4 regions of the Chromobacterium haemolyticum genome follow, and region 2 is predicted to be linked to each of the others. Evidence: predicted binding sites of a transcription regulator. Region 2 holds the regulator's gene; each other region holds the start of a gene.

Region 1 (5,214 bases), 2.2 Mb from region 2:
GATGCACCTTGCCTTCACCCAGGAAGTCTTTCCAGGCCGGCATCTGGTTGTTGCGGCCGTTGGTGATGGTTTCGATGATGGTTTTCTCGCTGCCGCCGTACAACCAGTTGTTGTCGGTCAGGTTGGGGGCGCCCAGTTGCGGGTTGCCCTTGCCGTCCGCGCCGTGGCAGGCGATACAGACCGTGGCGAAGGTTTCCTTGCCGCGCACCGCGCGCTCCGCGTCATGCTTGCGCTTGGATAGGGATAGCACGTAGTTGGCCACGTCCTTGACCTTTTCCTCGCCGAACGCCGCGCCCCAGGCCGGCATCTGGCCGTGACGGCCTTCGGAGATGGTGGTGTGGATGGTCTTGATATCGCCGCCCCACAGCCACTTATTGTCGGTCAGGTTGGGGAAGCCCTTGGCGCCGCGGGCGTCGGAACCGTGGCACTGCACGCAGTAGGTCTGGAACAGGCGCTTGCCCATTTCCTGAGCTTTGGGGTCGGCGGCCACGGCCTTGACGTCCTGTTTCAGGAATTGGTCGTACAGCGGCTGATACTTGGCTTCCGCCTGCGCGCGTTCCTTCTTGTACTGGTCTACCGAGGTCCAGCCGAACACGCCTTTCCAGGTGCCCAGGCCAGGGTACAGGATCAGATAGACCACGGCGAAGGCCAGGGTCACGTAGAACATCAACATCCACCAGCGCGGCAGCGGGTGGTTGTACTCGGAAAGGTCGCCGTCCCACACGTGGCCGGTGATCTCAACCTGTTCGCCCTTTTGCACCTTGATCTTGGATTGTGAAAACACCAGATAGGTCAGCCAAACGAGGCCGCCCAGCACGATCGCGGTGATCCAGATGTTCCAGAATTCGCTCACGAAATCACTCATTTTTTTGCTCCGTTGGAAGCTTGGTCTTGTTCCGCTTCCTGCACCTTGTCGTCGTCGAGGAAGGGCAAGTTGGCCGCATCCTCATACCGGTTCTTGGAGCGCTTGCTGTAGGCGATGCCCAGCACCACGATGAAGAATGCAAAGCACACTACCGTGAACAGCGAGCGCCCGATGGTTACCCAGTCCATGGCTTAACGAACGTTCTTCAAGGCAAGGCCCAGGCCTTGCAGGTAAGCGACCAGCACGTCCATTTCCGACTTGCCTTCCACCTGGGCTTTGGCCTCGGCGATGTCTTTGTCGGTATAGGGAACGCCCACCAGGCGCAGCGCCTTCATCTTGGTCGGCACGATGTCGGCGTCGGCCAGATTCTTGGCCAGCCACGGGAAGGCCGGCATATTGGACTCGGGAACCACGTCGCGCGGGTTGATCAGGTGCACGCGATGCCATTCGTCGGAGTAGCGGGCGCCCACGCGGGCCAGGTCCGGGCCCGTGCGCTTGGAGCCCCACAGGAAGGGGTGGTCGTAGACCGACTCGCCGGCCACGGAGTAATGACCGTAGCGTTCGGTTTCAGCGCGGAACGGACGTATCATCTGCGTGTGGCAGGTGTGGCACCCTTCGCGGATGTAGATGTCGCGGCCAGCCAGTTGCACGGCGGTGTAGGGCTTGACGCCGGCCACCGGCTGAGTGGTCGATTTCTGGAAGGCCAGCGGCAGGATTTCCACCAGGCCGGCCACGCTGACGACCAGCAGGGTGAACACGATCAGATAGCCGACGTGTTCTTCGATCAGTTTTTGTATCTTATCCATGATGTTTCCTTGCGCCTCAATGAGCGTGGGCGGTGATGGCCGGGATCTTGGCGTCTACGGCACGGCCCGCGGTTACGGTGCGGAAGGTGTTGTAGGCCATCAGGAACATGCCGAGCAGGTACAGGAAGCCGCCGAGCAGACGCACGAAGTGGTACGGATAGGTGGCTTTGACCGCCTCAACGAAAGCGTAGGTCAGGGTTCCGTCCGGGTTCAGCGCGCGCCACATCAGGCCCTGGGTCACGCCGGAGATCCACAATGCGGCGATGTACAGCACCACGCCGACGGTGGCGAGCCAGAAATGGGCTTCAACCAGCTTCAGGCTGAACATGGATTCGCGGCCGAACAGGCGGGGAATCAGGTAGTACATGGAACCGATGGTGATGAAGCCCACCCAGCCCAGCGCGCCGGAGTGCACGTGGCCGATGGTCCAGTCGGTGTAGTGAGACAAGGCGTTGACGGTCTTGATCGACATCATCGGGCCTTCGAAGGTGGACATGCCGTAGAAGGACAGCGATACCACCAGGAATTTCAGCACTGGGTCGGTGCGCAGCTTATGCCAAGCGCCCGACAGGGTCATGATGCCGTTGATCATGCCGCCCCAGCTCGGGGCCAGCAGCACCAGGGAGAACACCATGCCTACGGATTGGGTCCAGTCCGGCAGGCTGGTGTAGTGCAGGTGGTGAGGGCCGGCCCACATATAGGTGAAGATCAGCGCCCAGAAGTGCACTACGGACAGGCGGTAGGAGTAAACCGGACGGCCAGCCTGTTTCGGGATGAAGTAGTACATCATGCCCAGGAAGGCGGCGGTCAGGAAGAAGCCCACGGCGTTATGGCCGTACCACCATTGCACCATGGCGTCCACGGCGCCGGAGTAGGCGGAGTAGGATTTCCACAGCGACACCGGCACGAAGGCGGAGTTGACGATGTGCAGCAGGGCCACGGCCAGGATGAAGGCGCCGTAGAACCAGTTGGCCACGTAGATGTGTTTGACCTTGCGGATGGCGATGGTGCCAAAGAAAACAATGGCGTAAACAACCCAGATCACCGCGATCAGGAGCTTGATCGGCCATTCCAGCTCGGCGTACTCCTTGCTGGTGGTCAGGCCCAGCGGCAAGGTGATGGCGGCCAGCACGATCACCAGTTGCCAGCCCCAGAAGGTGAAGGCGGCGAGCTTGTCGGAGATCAGCCGGACGTTACAGGTACGCTGCACTACGTAGTAGGAAGTGGCGAACAAACCGCAGCCGCCGAAGGCGAAGATGACCGCATTGGTGTGCAGCGGGCGCAGGCGGCCGAAGTGGAACCATGGGCCGAAGTTCAAATCGGGCCAGACCAGTTGGGCCGCAATGATGACGCCCACCAACATGCCGACAATGCCCCACACGACGGTCATGATGGCAAATTGGCGCACCACCTTATAGTTATAAGTGGATTGCGTTTCCATTTAGGGTTTTCTCCAAGGTTGCTAACTCAGAACGTGACATATCTAATCGACGGCTTGAAGTCCGGGCGACTGTCCCAATCTGTACTGATGTGACTGTATCCAGACGAAGCCGTAGGGAAAACGACTTTTATTAAAATCAAGCGCTTGACCCAGATCGCAGCGGTACTGATGTCTGTATTAGCAGTTCATCCCGTATTGCGACAGCGCAATTTCCCCATTTAGTTAACCCGGCATTCTAAATCAATTACCCATATCGGGCCAGTTTGGACGGCCGGGGATGTCGCTTTCCCATTTGTCTTTATTTATGTCTCAAGCGAGCGTGACAGTTCTTGCAAATACTGTTGCTACTGGCGAGATTGTATTGTCTGGCGGCCCAGCCTTCTTGACCTGGATCAAGATGTCATAAAACGCAGCGTTTACCCGCGGCAAGTGCTAAAATAAGAAGGTTTTGCAACGATTGCAGGCAGATCATGACCGTTTCCGTCCGCTACACCCTATGTCCCCGCGCCCCTGAGGCGCATCTTTTCGAGGTCGTCCTGACCGTTTCCAAACCCGCAAAGAACGGCCAGATTTTCTCCTTGCCGGCTTGGATTCCCGGTAGTTACATGATCCGGGAGTTCTCCAGGCATATTGTGGAAATTCGCGCGGAATCCGCGGGAAAAGCGGTGCAGCTGGTCCAGTTGACAAAAAACAGCTGGCAAGCCGCGCCGGTCAAGGGCGTGCTGGTTCTGCGCTATAAAGTTTATGCGTTTGATCTGTCCGTGCGCGGAGCGTATCTGGACGCGGAGCGCGGCTTCTATAACGGCAGCAGCGTTTTCCTGGCGGTGGACGGCTATGAAAACGAGGCCTGCGCGGTGGAGATCCTGCCGCCGGAAGGCAAGGCCTACGCCGATTGGAAAGTGGCGACCAGTCTGCCGGCGCGCGGCGCGGACAAGAAAACCGGCTTCGGCGGCTATCAGGCGGCTTCCTACGACGAGTTGATCGACCATCCTGTGGAGTTGGGCGCCTTCGAGCGAGTCAGCTTCAAAGCCTGCGGCGTACCGCACGAATTCGTTGTCTCCGGTCGTTTCCGCGCCGACCTCAAGCGCTTGGCGCGCGACACCAAGAAAATTTGCGAATACCAGATCAAATTGTTTGGCGAGCCGGCTCCGTTCGAGCGCTATGTGTTCATGCTTTTCGTCGGCAAAGACATCTACGGCGGTCTGGAGCATCGCGCTTCCACCGCGCTGGTGGCCAACCGCGACGATTTGCCGCAACAGGGCGTTGAGGAGATCGGCGACGGCTATCTGAAACTGTTGGGTCTGATCAGCCACGAATACTTCCACAGTTGGAATGTCAAGCGGATGAAGCCGGCGGCGTTCACGCCCTATGATCTGAACCAGGAAGGCTACACCCGTTTGTTGTGGGCCTTTGAGGGCATCACTTCCTATTACGACGACCTGAGCCTGGTGCGCTGCGGTCTGATCGATGAAAAGCGCTATCTGGGCCTGCTGGCGGAAACCATCAGCGGCGTGGAGCGCGGCGCCGGCCGCCTGAAGCAGACCTTGGAGCAATCCAGTTTCGAAGCCTGGACCAAATATTACCGGCAAGACGAAAACAGCCCCAACAGCATCGTCAGCTATTACACCAAGGGCGCGCTGGCCGCGTTGGCGCTGGACTTGACCATACGCCGCGACAGCCAGGGCCGTCAGTCGCTGGACGATGTGATGCGGGCGCTGTGGCGCAAGTGGCTGGACGACGGCAAGGGTTTGGCCGAGGACGAGTGGGAAAAACAGGCGCAGGCCGTTACCGGCCTGGATCTCAAGGCCTTTTTCGATCGCGCGCTGCGCGGCGTTGAGCCCCTGCCGCTGGCCGAACTGTTGGCGGCCCAGGGCGTGGAGCTGCGCTTCGAGCCGGCGGCCAACGCCGGCGACCGTGGCGGTCTGGCGCTGAGCGGCAAGCCTGCGCCGGCCAGCCTGGGGGTCAAGGCTGTGGCCGAGGCCCAGGGCGTGCGTGTGCTCAATGTCTACGACGGCGGCGCGGCGCAAAGCGCCGGCCTGTCCGGCGGCGACGTGATCGTGGCGATAGACAAGCTCAAAGCGGTGGATCTGGACAAGGCGCTG
Region 2 (5,214 bases):
TGGCCTCCGGGGCGGTGGATCTTCTCGAACACGCCACCGTGGTGCCCAGCCTGGCCGAGGCGCTGCAAGACGTCACCATCGCCTGCGCGCTGACCAGCCGCCGCCGCGAGCTGACCACCCCGCTGTCCACCCCGCGGCAAACCACGCCTGAACTAGTGGCCCGCGCCCGCGACGGCGAACAAGTGGCCCTGGTGTTCGGCAACGAAACCTTCGGCCTGTCGATCGAAGAAGTCGAGCAGTGCAACCGTCTGGTCACCATCCCCGGCAATCCGGACTACTTCTCGCTGAATCTGGCAATGGCGGTGCAGGTTATGACCTACGAGCTGTTCAGTCACACCGGCGTGGACGTCGATTATCTGCGCGCCGACAGCGACGCGGCGGCGCTGGGCGAGGTGGAGGGCTTCTGCGGCCATCTGGAACAGACCATGGACAAGATCGGCTACTTCCGCCGCCGCAACAGCGAGCGGATGATGCGCCGGATGCGCACCCTATTCAACCGCGCCGGCCTGCTGCGCGAGGAGATCGACATCCTGCGCGGCTTCCTCAAACAGGTGCAGCGTGCTGCCGACGGCGAAGTCCGTCGCGACGCGCCCGGACCGAATGGCGAATAAGCCGCCGTTCACCCTGCCCTACGCGCATCCGGCGGTGCGCGATCTGGCTTTTCTTCTCACCGCGCCCTCTCCCTGGAAAAGCGGCGCGGACATTCCGCCGCACCGGCTGCTGGGCCCCGACGGCCCGGCGCTGCTGCAAGCGCTGGACGCTCATCCCGCCGAGCTGCGGCACTGGCTGGCGCGCCAGCCCACCCGCCGCCTGGGTCATTACGCCGAGCGCTTGCTATCGTTCTGGTTCCGCTTGGCGCCGCACATCGAACTAGTCGCCAGCAATCTGCCTGTGCGCGGTCCAGACGGCCGCACCGTCGGAGAATTCGACTTCCTTTTGCGCCTGGACGGCCAACCGCTGCACCTGGAAGCCGCCAGCAAGTTCTACCTGCAGCTGGGCCGCAGCGCCGATACGCTGACCGGCCCCAGCCTGCGCGACGCCTGGGCGCTGAAAGCCCATAAGCTGCAGACCCAGCTGCGTCTATCCCGTCACCCCGCGGCGCAAGCGACGCTGCCGGAAGGCTTTGCCGGCTGCGCGGTCGGCGCCCGGCTCAGCGGTTGGCTGTTCCACGCTCAAGACACCTCGCCGGAACCGCCGCCCGGCGCCCTGCCGCTATACGGGCAATACTGGCCGCTGCGCGGCGACTGGCCTGCGTTGAACGCGGACTCCCGCTGGGCCTGGCTGCCCAGGCTCAGTTGGCTGGCGCCTGCGCGCCTCTCGCGGGAACACACCGCCGATGCGGCGGAACTGCGCGCGCGGCTGGAACAGGCAGAGGCACCGCAATTGCTTGCCGAACTGCAACCCGGCCCGGACGGCGACTGGCATGAAGTGGCGCGAGGCTTCGCCGTTCCGCCGGGATGGCCTCAAGAAGCGCCGTTGTCGCGCTTGTTGCGGCAAATCGCGGACTGCGCGCCGCCGCAATGAAAAAGGCAAGCCTCATGGCTTGCCTAAGAGGCTGTTCATAATCTGCTGCGCTTCGTGATACGCCCCACGGTGAGTACCGCTTCGAAATGCTCATGTACCACTATGTACATTCCGCTTTCTCAGCGGTTTTCGCCTTGTCTCGCTCTTGCTCGCTAGATTTTCAACTGGCTCTAAGAACCTGTTTACGATCCGCTTTCTCAGCCGTTTTCGTCTGACCTCCTCTTGTCTCGCGAGATCATAAACACGCTCTTACGTCTTTCGCGGCTCCGTAGAAGCGGCGGGATCAATGACCGTTGGCGTGAGCACAGCCGGAAATCAGCGCCTTCAACTCATCCACCATCACCAACTGGATGTGCTTGTGATCGACCGTGATCCAGCCTTGCTGCTGGAACTTGGACAGCGTGCGGCTGACGGTTTCCAGTTTCAACCCCAGGAAGCTGCCGATTTCCTCGCGGCTCATGCGCAGGATGAAATCATTGGCGGCGAAGCCGCGGGTGGACAGACGCTGGGACAAATTGAGCAGGAAGGCGGCCAGGCGTTCTTCCGCCTTCATGTTGCCCAATAGCAACATTACATTTTGATCGCGAACGATCTCGCGGCTCATCAGTCGGTAGAAGTGGTGCTGCAAGGTGGGAATTTCGCGGCCCAGGCTCTCCATGCGGCTGAACGGCAACTCGCACACCTCGCTATCCTCCAGCGCGATGGCGTCGCAACCGTGAACATTGGCGGAAATACCGTCCAAGCCCATTAGTTCGCCGGACATGTGAAAGCCGGTCACCTGCTCGCGGCCGTCCTGACTGGCCACGCTGGTCTTGAAGAAGCCGGTGCGCACCGCGAACAGCGAGCGGAAGCCCTCGCCGCTGCGGAACAGGTACTCGCCGCGCTTCAAACGGCGGCTTTGACGGATCACTGCGTCAAGCTGGGTCAGTTCCTCGCGGTTGAGCCCCACTGGCAGACAGAGTTCCTTCAGGCTGCAGTTGGAGCAGGAGACCTTCAGGTTATGCAAAGAGATATGGTTCTGATCGGACATGGCATGTTTAGTACAAGCTTGCGACGAAGCTTGACCCTTATCAAAGCGAAATTCGCAGGATTTCCGCAAATTTACCAGTCCACCAGAGGTTTTGCCATCCAAATACGACATGAAGACCACCCACCCATTTTCTCCTGCCCATTTTGAATTCGACCGCGCTCTGATTGAACGCCTCGACGGGACAGGTCCTAGATATACGTCATACCCGACAGCAGATCGCTTTACGCCGGGTTTTGCCGAAAGAGACTACATCCACTGGCTACGGCAGCGCAGCATCGGCGCCAACCGGAAACCTTTATCATTGTACGCTCATATACCTTTTTGCAACACTATCTGCTACTACTGCGGTTGCAACAAGATCATCACCAAGGATAGCGGCAAAGCCGACTTGTATCTGGACTACCTGGAAAAGGAAGTCCAGATGGTCGCCTCCTGTCTGGGGCGCCGAGAGCAGGTGATACAGCTGCATTTCGGCGGCGGTACCCCGACTTTCCTGTCCGACGCGCAACTGGAACGATTGATGACCTTGCTCAAGACTCATTTCGAGTTCTTGAAGGAGGGGGAGTATTCCATAGAAATAGACCCGCGCAAAGTCAGTGCAGCTACAATTTTCAAGCTGGCCGAATTAGGTTTCAACCGCATCAGCGTCGGCATTCAGGACTTCGAGCCCGCGGTGCAGCAGGCGGTGAACCGCGTGCAGTCCGAAGCGGAAACTCTAGAGGTGATCCAGGCGACGCGCGACGCCGGCTTCAAGTCCGTCAGCGTCGACCTGATTTACGGCCTGCCCTTGCAGACCCGTGAATCGGTGCGTCGCACGCTGGACAAAGTGATCGCCATAGGACCGGACCGGCTGGCGCTGTACAACTACGCCCATTTGCCCACCGTGTTCATGCCGCAACGCCGCATCAACGAGGCCGATCTGCCGTCGCCGGAAACCAAGCTGGACATCCTGCAGGACTCGGTGCAACGCCTGGCCGACGCCGGCTATGTGTTCATCGGCATGGATCACTTCGCCAAGCCGGACGACGAACTGGCCTCCGCCTTGCGCCAGGGCCGGCTGCAGCGCAATTTCCAGGGTTATTCCACGCATGCGGACTGCGACATGATTGGCCTTGGCGTGTCCTCCATCGGCAAGGTCGGCCCCTGCTACAGTCAGAGCGCCAAAGATCTGGACAGCTACTACGCGGCGCTGGACAGCGGCCATCTGCCGGTGCTGCGCGGGCTGACGCTGGACAATGACGACATCCTTCGTCGCAGCATCATCCAGGGTCTGATGTGCCGTTTCTCGCTGTCCGTGGAAGCGCTGGAGGAAATTCACGGCATCAACTTCGCCGAGTACTTTGCGGAAGAGTTGCCGCAGATCCGCGAATATCAGCAACTGGGGCTGCTTTCCTTCGACGGCGACTTCATCATGGTGGAACCCAAGGGCCGTCTCCTGATCCGCAATATCGCGATGATCTTCGATAAGCACCTGCGCGAGCGCCGCACCCAGGCTCGCTACTCCAAAACCATTTAAGCCAGTCCCATGACAAAACAGCCCGCGTCTAAACGCGGGCTATTTATCGTTGGAGCCTGGCAAAAGCTTACCAGATGTCTTTTTCCACCTTGGCCGCCAGTTCCGGGTAATCCGCCACCTTGAACACAGGGGTGGACTCGCCTTGCTTCAGCTGACGCTCATAGTCCTTCAACACGATGAAGAAGTAACGCGACAACAACACAATGGCCACCAGATTAATCAAGGCCATCAAGCCCATGGCGAAGTCGGCCATGTCCCATACCAGCGGCAAGCTGGCCACCGCGCCGAACATCACCATCGCCAGCACGATCAGCCGGAACACCAACAAGATCCACTTGTTGCTGCGAATGAATTCGACATTGCCCTCGGCGTAAGCGTAATTGCCGATGATGGTGGAAAAGGCGAACAGGAACATCGCCACCGCGAGGAAGGACGCCCCGATCGGGCCGAACTGGGCCTCGATGGCCTTCTGCGTCAGCGCCACCCCGCTCAAACCCTGATCATGCACGCCGGACAACAGAATGATGGCCGCCGTGGCGGTACAGATCACCATGGTGTCGATGAAGACGCCGAACATCTGGATCGCGCCCTGGCTTGCCGGATGGCGCGAGGTCGCCGTCGCGGCGGCGTTGGGAGCGGAACCCATGCCCGCCTCATTGGAAAACAGACCGCGCTTGATACCCAGCATCATCGCCTGGCTCACGGCGTATCCGGCAAAACCGCCCGCGGCCTGCTCCAGACCAAAAGCGCTCTTGACGATCAACACAATCAGACCGGGCAACTCGGCGGCATGCACCGCCAACACATAGAAGGTCATCAGCAAATAGACGGCCGCCATCACCGGCACCAGCCATTCGGCCACCCGCGCCACCGAGCGCACGCCGCCAAAGATGATGGGCGCGCTCATCACCACCAGGGCGATGCCCACCATATAGCGGTTCCAGCCCCAGGCGCCCTCGGTGGCCGCCACGATGGAGTTGGCCTGCACCGCGTTGAACACCAAGCCGAAAGCCAGAATCAGGCACAAGGCGAAGATCACGCCCAGCCAGCGTTGCCCCAGGCCTTTCTGGATGTAGTAGGCCGGACCGCCGCGGAAGGTGTCGTCATGGTGATTGGTCTTGAACAGCTGCGCCAAGGTCGATTC
Region 3 (5,214 bases), 280 kb from region 2:
GTCCAGATAGCCGCCGAACAGGCCTTTCGGATCAAACGGCAGTTCGAACTTGGCGATGCCGCCCACCAGATGCTCGGCCAGTTGCGACGAAGGCATTTCGTCCAGCCAGCTGCGCAGGTCGCGCAACATGCCGATACCTACGTTGTCGGCCTTGACCTTGCGATCCAGAATCCAGGCGCGGGAGGCCTTGTCGTCCAATACTTTGGCCAGCGCATCGTGCACTTCCACCACTTCGATGCCGCGGGAGCGCATTTGCTCAACCATGTAGGCGTGGTCTTTCTGTGCGCGCTCTACCCAGATGACGTCGTCGAACAGCAGGCCGTGGCAGTTGTCCGGGGTCAGGCGCTTATGCGCCAGGCCGGGACGGCACACCATCACAGTTCGCAACTTGCCACACTCGGAATGAACACCAAACTTGGTCATGACAAACTCCTTAATGATATTGGGGGAGCTGGTGGAGGCCCGAGGATCTCGCGCGCCTCCGGTAATCTTCTTACTTCTAAATCCGACTTAGAGCGTCAGCGCTCCGGTGAGCAACTCGTAGCCGGCGAACAAACCCGCCACCACGATCAGCGCAGCCAGTATCGCTTCCGGACCGGTGAACGCTTTCTCGCCGCGTTCCTTGCGAGCCCACAGGTAGAACAGCAGACCCGGAGCGTACAGCACCATCGACAGGAACAGGTACTTCAGGCCGGCGGCGTAGATCAGCCAGATGCCGTAGACCGAAGCGATGGTGGCGATGCCGAACTCTTTGCCGCTGGACTCGCCCTGGGCGTAGCCCTCGCCGCGCTTGGCCACCAGCAAGGCATAGCCGGCGCACAGCAGGTAGGGAATCAGAATCATCGAGGTGGCCAGCGACAGCAGCGCCAGGTAGCCCGCGGAACTGAACAGCGTGATGATCAGGAACAGTTGGATCAGACCGTTGGTCAGCCACAGCGAGGCGGCCGGAGAACCATTGGCGTTGGTGGTGCCGAATACCTTGGGCATCACGCCGTCCTTGCCTGCCAGGTAGGGCGCTTCGGAAGCCAGCAGCGTCCAAGCCAACAACGCGCCGCCCACGGAGATCACCAGACCGGCGTTCATCAAGTTGGCGCCCCATGGACCGATGGCTTTTTCCAGCACATAGGCGGTGGACGGGTTTTTCAGCGCGGCCAGTTCAGCCTGGGTCATGACGCCCAGCGACAGCACAGACACCGCAACCAGCAAGGCGATGGTCAGCAGGAAACCAATCACAGTGGCCTTGCCCACTTCTTTCATGTTTTCCGCACGGCTGGAGAACATCGATGCGCCTTCGATGCCGATGAACACCCATACCGTCACCAACATGGTGCTCTTCACTTGGTCGACAACCGAGCCGAGTTTGGTCGAGCCCCAGAAATCCAGGTTAAAGGTATCCACTTTGAAGGCGAAGATAACCAGCAGAATGAACAACGCCAGCGGGACCAGTTTGGCTACGGTGGTGATGGTGTTGATGAAGGCAGCGCCGTGCACGCCGCGCAGCACTAGGAAGTGCAAGGCCCACAACAGGATGGATGCGCAGACGATGGCGGTGGTGGTATTGCCCTCGCCGAACACAGGAAACCAGAAGGCCAGCGCCGAGAACATCACCACAAAATAGGATACGTTGCCGATCCAGGCTGAAATCCAGTAACCCCAAGCCGAGTTGAAGCCCATGTAGTTGCCGAAACCCGCCTTGGCGTAGCCATAAACGCCGCCTTCAACTTCCGGCTTGCGGTTGGCCAGCATCTGGAAGGCAAATGCCAGAGTCAACATCCCGAAGAAGGTAATCACCCAACCGATCAAGATAGCGCCGGCTCCGGCACCCGCCGCCATGTTCTGAGGCAGCGAGAAGATGCCGCCACCGATCATGGAGCCCACCACCAGAGCGGTCAGCGCGCCAAGCTTGAGCTTGGGAGCGCCGCCGCCTTGGGTTTCAGTTTCCGTAGACATTTTCGTTCTCCGTGAGAGTACATTAACCTGCAAATCTGTTGTTATATAATTAAATTCTTATCATCTGAGACAATGGTATACCTCGGATTTAGTGATCGCCAGAACAGTCGAACATCCGTTTGACCTGCATCAAATAGCTTCCCCTGCCCTATCTCACCCACTATGGCAATAGAACAAAAGCTTTATAGAACTCACCCATAAGAATGACAAAATAATAAAATGTGCAGCGCACAAAATATTTGCTTACTTTTCTTTTAAATAATTATTAATTATTACTGCGTGAAATATTGCGGGAGACAATTCAGAAAGGGGATATTCCGGCAAGCAGAAATCAAGACAAGCGCCTATCGACGTGATAAGCGATAAAAGAACGCGGGATCAAGAACAAGGCGTAAAACGCAAAAAAAAAAGTGGATGCGGCCCACCACCGCATCCACCAACACACACATCAAGAGGATAAACACATGCTGTTTGCTCAGACGCTCACTCCGGCTTTTTCACGTTCTTGAAAATCGCCACCAGAGCGCCTAGCACCACCAGGGTAGTCACCACAATGGTCACCAAGCTTAAAATGCCGACATCGTCGGAGAGAAGCAGAGTCAGAAGTTCCATCGCCACTCCTTTTCCGGGGCCACGCCCCATATAGGTTTCTTGACCCTCATCTTAGCCAGTTGGGGCGCCCGCCCATTGACCCAAATCAAATGGCATGCCTCACAAATTTGATGCAAGACAAATAAAAAGCCCCTGGCTCTAGCCAGGGGCTCATTTCCTAAAAATCAGCAACTTATATCATTACAGTTGCTCGAAAAGCGATACAGTCCGGATCCGTTCCATCTCAAAAATTGGCGCTCGTCATCCACGTCGAGCCGATGCGCTCACTTGCTGCCGCCCATATCCTTGGACAGGAAAAACGCGTCGGAAAAGAATTCATCCTCCGGCAAGCCGCGTTCGCGCGTGAAGCTGCCGTGCGCGGCCTCCACCATCAGCGGCGCGCCGCAAGCGTAAACCTGATAGCCGGACAAATTTTCGAAATCCTCCAGCACCGCCTGATGAACGAAGCCGGTACGGCCCGCCCACTCGTCTGTCGGCAGCGCGTCGGACAATACCGGTATGAAGGTGATGTTGGGGTTCTGCGCCTGCCAGGCCCCGGCCAGTTCCGCCATATAGAGGTCGGCCTTGGTCCGCGCGCCCCAATAGAACACCATCTCGCGCTGGATTCCGCTGTGGATCGCATGCTCGATAATGCCCTTGACCGGGGCGAAGCCGGTGCCGCTGGCCACGAAGAGGATGGGCTTGTCGGAATCCTCGCGCAGGAAGAAGGAGCCCAGCGGGCCCTTGAAGCGCATGATTTCGCGTTCCTTCATCTGACTGAACACGTAGTCGGAGAACGAACCGCCAGGTTGATGACGGATGTGCAACTCTAGAAAAGCGTCGTCATGCGGCGCGTTGGCGATGGAGAAGCTGCGCTTCTTTCCATCCTTCATCAGGATGTCGATGTATTGACCAGCCTTGAACTGCAGGCGCTCCGATACCGGCAACTTGAGCTTGAGCACCGCCACGTCGTGGATTTTCTCGATTTTCTCTACACGGCACGGCAAGGTCTTGATCTGGATATCGCCCGCTCCAGCCACTTCGCGAGCCTCGATGGTGATGTCGCCCTGAGGGCGGGCGCAACAGAACAGAGCCAGCCCTTGGGCGCGTTCGGCCTCGGTCAGGGCTTTTTCCTGGAAACCATCCTGGCTCACTTCGCCATCCACTACCTTGCCTTTGCAGGCGCCGCATGCCCCGTCACGGCAGCCGTAGGGCAGGCCCACTCCCTGACGCAAAGCCGCTTCCAATACGGTTTCATGCGGCTCGACGCCAAATGTATGCCCGCTGGGGAGCACTTTCACCTGCGCTGTCATCTGTTTCCTCTACTCAATATCTGGCTAAAATGCGCATCATGCGAACCCTGATGATCATCGGCGCCGGCGATGTCGCGCGCCGCGCTTTGCCGGAACTGACCCGCCGCTGGCGAGTGCTGGCGCTATGCCGCTCAAGCGCGAGCGCCGAAGCGCTGCGCCGGCAGGGCGTCACGCCCATCCGGGGCGATCTGGACAACCCCGTCACTTTGCGCCGATTGGCCGGCCTGGCCGACGATCTGCTGCTGACCGCTCCCCCCCAGGAAACCGGCCGCAAGGACTTGCGCATGCGCAAGTTGTTGTCTGCGTTGGCAAAAGGTTGCAGGATACCACAGCGCCTAGTCTATATCAGCACCAGCGGCGTGTACGGCAATGCCGATGGCGCTTTGCTGGATGAAGGCGCCCGTCCTCGCCCGCACAACGATCGCGCCTTCCGACGCTTGGACGCCGAAACCCAATTGCGAAGCTTTGCCGCAGCCCACGGCAGTCAACTGACCGTGTTGCGCGCACCGGGCATCTACGCCGACAATCGCCTTCCGTTGAGCCGTTTCGCCTCGCAAACGCCGCTGATCCGCCCGGAAGAGGACAGCTGGAGCAATCACATCCACGCCGACGACCTTGCCGCCGCCTGCGTGGCGGCATTGCGGCAATGCCGCGGCGGCCCTCGCGTATACAACGCCAGCGACGATCAGCCGCTTCCAATCAGCGAATGGTACCGCCGGCTCGCCGCCACGCTGGACCTGGTCTTGCCGCCCTTGCTGCCGCGCGAGGAAGTCCGCGCCCGAGTCTCCGCTGGTCTATGGTCGTATATGATGGAGTCCAGGCAGTTGGACAACAGGCGTTTGCGCCGGGAATTGCTGCCGGTACTCCGCTGGCCCGACACTGCCGTCTACCTGGCGGCGCTGGCCCAAGCGCCGGAACGCATCGCCGTCGCACTCGCCTCGGCGGCCAAGATTCGGTAACATCGCGGTTTTTTTGAGTTTTCAGCAGGCTTCTCTATGGAAAATCCGGCATTTCAACGCGCCATCCGCAGCTTCGTCCTGCGCCAAGGCCATCTGTCCCCCGGCCAGCAACGCGCGATGGACGAAGGCATGCCGCGCTGGGGCATAGAATACCGCCCCGAGCGCATCGATCTGGAGCAGGCCTTCGGCCGCGCCGCGCCCAAAATTCTGGAGATCGGCTTTGGCATGGGCGGCGCCACCGCCGAAATCGCCGCCGCCAATCCGGATCAAGACTACCTGGGCGTGGAAGTGCACTCTCCCGGCGTCGGCAATCTGTGCAAGCTGATCGCGGAAAAAGAATTGAGCAATCTGCGCATCATCCGACACGACGCGGTGGAAGTGCTGGATCACATGCTGGCCGA
Region 4 (5,214 bases), 820 kb from region 2:
GCTTGGCTACCGATGCGCCCGCGGCGACAAAGCCTTTCACGTCGCGGCCGTTCATCGGGTTGGCGCCCGGGGCGAACGGTTCGCCGGCGCGGCGGCCGCACGGGGTGTTGCCGGTTTTCTTGCCGTACACCACGTTGGAGGTGATGGTGAGCACGGATTGAGTCGGCATGGCGTTGCGGTAGAAGTGCGGCTGGGCCTTGATCTTCTCCATGAAGGTTTCGGTCAGCCATACCGCGATGCTGTCGGCGCGGTCGTCGTTGTTGCCGTAAGCCGGGTAGTCGCCTTCGATCTTGTAGTCCACCGCCAGGCCCGCTTCGTTGCGGATGATGTGCACTTTGGCGTATTTGATGGCGGACAGGGAGTCGGCGGCCACGGACAGGCCGGCGATGCCGCAAGCCATGGTGCGCAGAATGTCGCGGTCGTGCAGCGCCATTTCGATGCGTTCGTAGGCGTACTTGTCGTGCATGTAGTGGATGCAGTTCAGCGCCTTGACGTAAGTCGCGGCCAGCCAGTCCATCAGCAGGTCGAACTTGGGCATCAGTTCTTCGTAGGTCAGCACGTCGCTCTTGATCGGCTCGAAGCCCTTGGCCACTTGCACGCCGGATTTTTCATCCACGCCGCCGTTGATGGCGTAGAGCATGGCTTTGGCCAGGTTGGCGCGGGCGCCGAAGAACTGCATTTGCTTGCCGATGCGCATCGCGGACACGCAGCAGGCGATGCCGTAGTCGTCGCCCCAGTGCGGACGCATCAGGTCGTCGTTTTCGTACTGGATGGAGCTGGTGTCGATGGACACTTTGGCGCAGAAGTCTTTGAAGCCGCGCGGCAGCTGGGTGGACCACAACACGGTCAGGTTGGGTTCCGGCGCCGGGCCCAGGTTGTACAGGGTGTTGAGGAAGCGGAAGCTGTTCTTGCTCACCAGGGTGCGGCCGTCCTCGCCCATGCCGCCGATGGATTCGGTCACCCAAGTCGGGTCGCCAGAGAACAGTTGGTCGTATTCCGGGGTGCGCAGGAAGCGCACGATGCGCAGCTTGATCACCAGGTCGTCGATCATTTCCTGGGCTTGTTCTTCAGTCAGCGCGCCGGAGGCCAGATCGCGCTCGATGTAGACGTCCAGGAAGGTGGCGACGCGGCCGAAGGACATGGCGGCGCCGTTTTGTTCTTTCACGGCGGCCAGGTAAGCAAAGTAAGTCCACTGCACCGCTTCGCGGGCGTTGACGGCCGGGCGGCTGATGTCGAAGCCGTACTTGGCGGCCATCTGCTTCAGTTCGTCCAGCGCGCGGAATTGTTCCGACAGTTCTTCGCGCAGGCGCAGCACGTCTTCGTTGAAAACGGCGTCGTCCAGCTCATGGAATACTTTTTGGCGTTCGGCGCGCAGGAAGTCGGTGCCGTACAGGGCCACGCGGCGGTAGTCGCCGATGATGCGGCCGCGGCCGTAGGCGTCCGGCAGGCCGGTGATCACGCCGGATTTGCGCGCGGCCATGATGTCCGGGGTGTAGGTGTCGAACACGCCCTGGTTGTGGCTCTTGCGGTAGTGGGTCCACACGTCCTTGATGACCGGGTCCAGCTTGAAGCCAAAGGCTTCCAGGCCGTTCTCAACCATGCGCAGGCCGCCGTTGGGCATGATGGCGCGCTTGAGTGGCGCATCGGTTTGCAGGCCGACGATGACTTCGCTGGCTTGGTCGATGTAGCCGGCGTCATGCGCAGTGATGGAGCTGCCGCGGTCCGCGGATACATCCAGCACGCCACGGGCGCGTTCTTCTTTCAGCAACTCGCTCAGGGTGTCCCACAGCTTTTGGGTGCGCGCGGTAGCGGGCGCCAGGAAGCTGGCGTCGCCTTCATACGGCTTGTAGTTCAGCTGGATGAAGTTGCGGACATCCACCTTGCTTTGCCATTCACCACCGGTGAAATCGCGCCAGGGGTTGGCTTGAGTCGCGTCACGATTCAGAGCATCCATGTGTGCCTCCTAGTAACTATCAGTAAATGTTGAGTACTGAACATATTGTACATTCGGTTTCGAAAAAAATCGTTTGATCAAGATCAACTGCCGCAGACTAAAACGCGGTGGCCGCCACCGCCGCCCTGCTGGCAAAACCTCACAAAAAACACTTTATTTTCAATGCCATGCAAAACCAAATCAATACGCTGGCATTGTAGCCGGCGCATTACATTCGAAAACGAACATCAAACACTGGTTCCGAGCGCCGTCGCGGCCGGTTTTGCGGCTTCGCGCCGCGCCGGCAGGGTGTGGCGCTCCAGCAGGTAAACCACCAGGCCCACGCCCAGCGCGCCGCCGGCGATATTGCCCAAGGTGGCCGGAATCATATTGTGCAGGATGGCGGCGGCGTCCAGGCCTTGCATGCCGTGCAGCAGGGCCAGCGAGAAGAAGGCCATATTGGCGATGCTGTGCTCAAAGCCGGAGAAGAAGAACACGAAGACCAGCAGCAGGATCATCAGCATCTTGGCGGCGTCCCCGGCCATGCGCAGCGGCACCCACACCGCCAGACAGATCACCCAGTTGCACAGCGCGCCCTTCCAGAAGATTTCCCAGCCGCCGGCGTGCACTTTGTGCGCGGCCACGTTGAACAGCAGGTGGTCGGCCGGCAGGCTGCCCATGCCGCCTGCTCCGGCGAACACCGCGGTGAACAACAGCACACCCAGCAGATTGCCCAGGTAGACCATGGCCCAGCTGCGCAGCAGGTTGCACACGCGGCAATCGCCGCTAAGCACGCCCACGCTGAAATACATCACATTGCTGGTGAACAGTTCCAGCTTGCAGACGATGATGCTGACCAGGGCCACGCCAAAGAAGCCGGCCACGGCGATGTAGTAGCCGGGGGAGCCGACGGCGAAGAAGACCTGGCCCAGCTTGAGGCTGACGCTGAGCACGACAGCGATCAGCGCGCCGGCCATGCCGGCGCTCAATAGATAGCGTCCGGGGTGCTGGCGCAGCACGGTCTGTTTGGAGGCGGCTTCAGCCGCGACGTAGGCGAGTGTGGAGGCGTGGTTCATGTTTTTCATTTCGCGAGCTTGGGCAGAGCCGCCTGCGTGCGGGTCAACCTTATTAGGAAGCCTATCAACTGACTATGCCGTCTCTAAGGCTGCCCGGCGGAGAGGCCGGCTCAAGCCCAGTTGCTGCAATGCCTTTGTTGGCTGCCTGGGTGGTTGGTTCCCACGCGAACGGGTGCACGGATTGTTGGTTCACGAAAATTTTATGTTCGGAATGCTTCATTCTTGTTTGATAACCATCAAACCTAGGTCTTTCCGTCGCGCGCTCGGATTCACAACTTTCACACCTCATATTCGCCGCATCCGTTTTGACTACTCAGGACTCAGGTGTGATGCCGCTTTTTCCAGAAAGAGGCCGTCGCCCGCATAACAGGCGCGATAACAAACACAAAAAATACATTGAAAATCATTAGCATAGATACAAAACGAATGTTTGAAAGCCGTAGTCATGTTAGAAAACAACCAAATATTGTTCGTTTTGAAATATTTTTGTTCGTTTTCGAACATATTTTATGCCTTAAATTTCATATTTTCATACTTCCCAGAGCGCCGCCAGCTTTGCTGATATAGTGGCTCCCCTATGGAGGCACAGGCCATTCCGCTGCTTGCAAGCCCCCGCCCCCAAACCCTCCCCTCTAAGCAAAACCCCAACATACCCTTTAATAGTCAATGACTTAAATAAGAAAACACAAACACACCCCCAGTTTGAACAGACAACAGCGAGGCAGCCTACGCGCAAGAGCGGATATGCCATTCCGGTGTTCGAAAACGACAAAGCTAGCTCGAACAAGCTGTTGCAACGGCAATTTTTCGACACAGCCTGCTCGAATCCATTCAGACATGAAAAGCAAAACAACACGAAAGCAAGACAAATCGAAAATTGGCACACTTTTGAATAGATCCGTTTTTCTTGAAACAATCATTCATCAAACACGATTTTGAGCAATTTAATGCCAATAAAACCAAATTATCATGTTATTTGTAAGTCATGGGTTCTAAATAGTATTTGTTCGGATGTTCGTTTTGCTTCAAAATAAAGTTGATTAGAATCAACTGATGTTCTGAAATGTGTAACCACCGCAGTACAACTGCCTATACCATGCACATCAATGAAAGCCGGCAATCACTAATCAGCGGTTCCAGCTACTGACCAAAAGTCTAGCAAGAGATGAAAACGACGCGCCGCCGAACGACGCGCCAAAACGATTACCCCATTTGTCTTTAATGAAGGCCAATATCATGTCTCAAGCCGTTTCCACCCCCCTGCCCAAATCAGGCGCTTCGTCCTCCTGGACCAAGCAAGATACCGTCTGGATGTTGGGCCTGTACGGCACCGCCATTGGCGCCGGCACCCTGTTCCTGCCCATCAACGCCGGCATCGGCGGCCTGTGGCCGTTGATCGTCATGGCGCTGCTGGCCCTGCCGCTGACCTTTTTCGCTCACCGCGGCCTCACCCGTTTCGTGCTGTCCAGCTCCAAGCCGGGCGCGGACATCACTGAAGTAGTGGAAGAGCACTTCGGCGTGGGCGCCGGCAAGCTGATTACCCTGCTGTACTTCTTCGCCATCTACCCCATCTTGTTGGTGTACAGCGTGGCCATCACCAACACCGTGCAGTCCTTCATGGTCAACCAGTTGGGCGTATCCGCTCCGCCGCGCGCCATTCTGTCGCTGATCCTGATTCTGGGTCTGATGGCCATCGTGCGCCTGGGCGAGAAGATGATCGTCAAGGCCATGAGCGTGCTGGTTTACCCCTTTGTCGCCTGCCTGATGCTGCTGGCCCTGTACCTGGTTCCGGAATGGAACGGCGCGGCCATCCAGCAAGCCGGCAGCCTGGGAGACGCCCTGTCCCACGGCGCGTTCTACAAAACGCTGTGGCTGGCCATCCCGGTAATGGTGTTCTCCTTCAACCACTCGCCCATCATTTCTTCCTTCTCCGTTGACCAGCAGAAGCTGCATGGCGACGCCGCGGAACCGGCCGCCGGCCGCGTGCTGATCCGCGCTCACGTCATGATGGTGCTGTCCGTGATGTTCTTCGTGTTCAGCTGTGTATTCAGTCTGTCCCCGGCCGACCTGGCCGCCGCCAAAGCGCAGAACATTTCCATCCTGTCTTACCTGGCCAACCACTTCCGCAACCCGGTGATTGAATGGGTGGCTCCGCTGATCGCCATCGTCGCTATCAGCAAGTCCTTCCTGGGTCACTACCTGGGC

Evidence for each region. Region 2 encodes FNR, which switches genes on or off when oxygen is low (the NO sensors DNR and NnrR bind a similar motif). Its sites were predicted from a motif close to TTGATNNNNATCAA; they were not measured.
Region 1: a site for FNR is predicted at 3,239-3,252, ahead of ccoN (cytochrome-c oxidase, cbb3-type subunit I). Genes of this name have one in related genera too.
Region 3: a site for FNR is predicted at 2,638-2,651, ahead of GYH29_RS19610 (DUF3149 domain-containing protein). Genes of this name have one in related genera too.
Region 4: a site for FNR is predicted at 3,236-3,249, ahead of GYH29_RS14365 (formate/nitrite transporter family protein). Genes of this name have one in related genera too.

The regions. Positions count from the first base shown of each region.
Region 1 covers NZ_AP019312.1:876,741-881,954, forward strand. The annotation lists gene ccoP (cytochrome-c oxidase, cbb3-type subunit III) at 1-865, opposite strand, end outside; gene GYH29_RS03945 (cbb3-type cytochrome oxidase subunit 3) at 862-1,053, opposite strand; gene ccoO (cytochrome-c oxidase, cbb3-type subunit II) at 1,057-1,671, opposite strand; gene ccoN (cytochrome-c oxidase, cbb3-type subunit I) at 1,688-3,112, opposite strand; gene GYH29_RS03960 (M61 family metallopeptidase) at 3,583-5,214, shown strand, end outside.
Region 2 covers NZ_AP019312.1:3,972,359-3,977,572, forward strand. The annotation lists gene GYH29_RS18200 (RNA methyltransferase) at 1-611, shown strand, start outside; gene GYH29_RS18205 (DUF1853 family protein) at 601-1,524, shown strand; gene fnr (fumarate/nitrate reduction transcriptional regulator Fnr) at 1,808-2,554, opposite strand; gene hemN (oxygen-independent coproporphyrinogen III oxidase) at 2,664-4,070, shown strand; gene GYH29_RS18220 (alanine/glycine:cation symporter family protein) at 4,138-5,214, opposite strand, start outside.
Region 3 covers NZ_AP019312.1:4,253,991-4,259,204, forward strand. The annotation lists gene GYH29_RS19600 (arginine deiminase) at 1-423, opposite strand, end outside; gene arcD (arginine-ornithine antiporter) at 511-1,950, opposite strand; gene GYH29_RS19610 (DUF3149 domain-containing protein) at 2,434-2,562, opposite strand; gene GYH29_RS19615 (CDP-6-deoxy-delta-3,4-glucoseen reductase) at 2,826-3,854, opposite strand; gene GYH29_RS19620 (NAD-dependent epimerase/dehydratase family protein) at 3,893-4,813, shown strand; gene trmB (tRNA (guanosine(46)-N7)-methyltransferase TrmB) at 4,850-5,214, shown strand, end outside.
Region 4 covers NZ_AP019312.1:3,147,555-3,152,768, forward strand. The annotation lists gene pflB (formate C-acetyltransferase) at 1-1,954, opposite strand, end outside; gene GYH29_RS14365 (formate/nitrite transporter family protein) at 2,182-3,009, opposite strand; gene GYH29_RS14370 (HAAAP family serine/threonine permease) at 4,246-5,214, shown strand, end outside.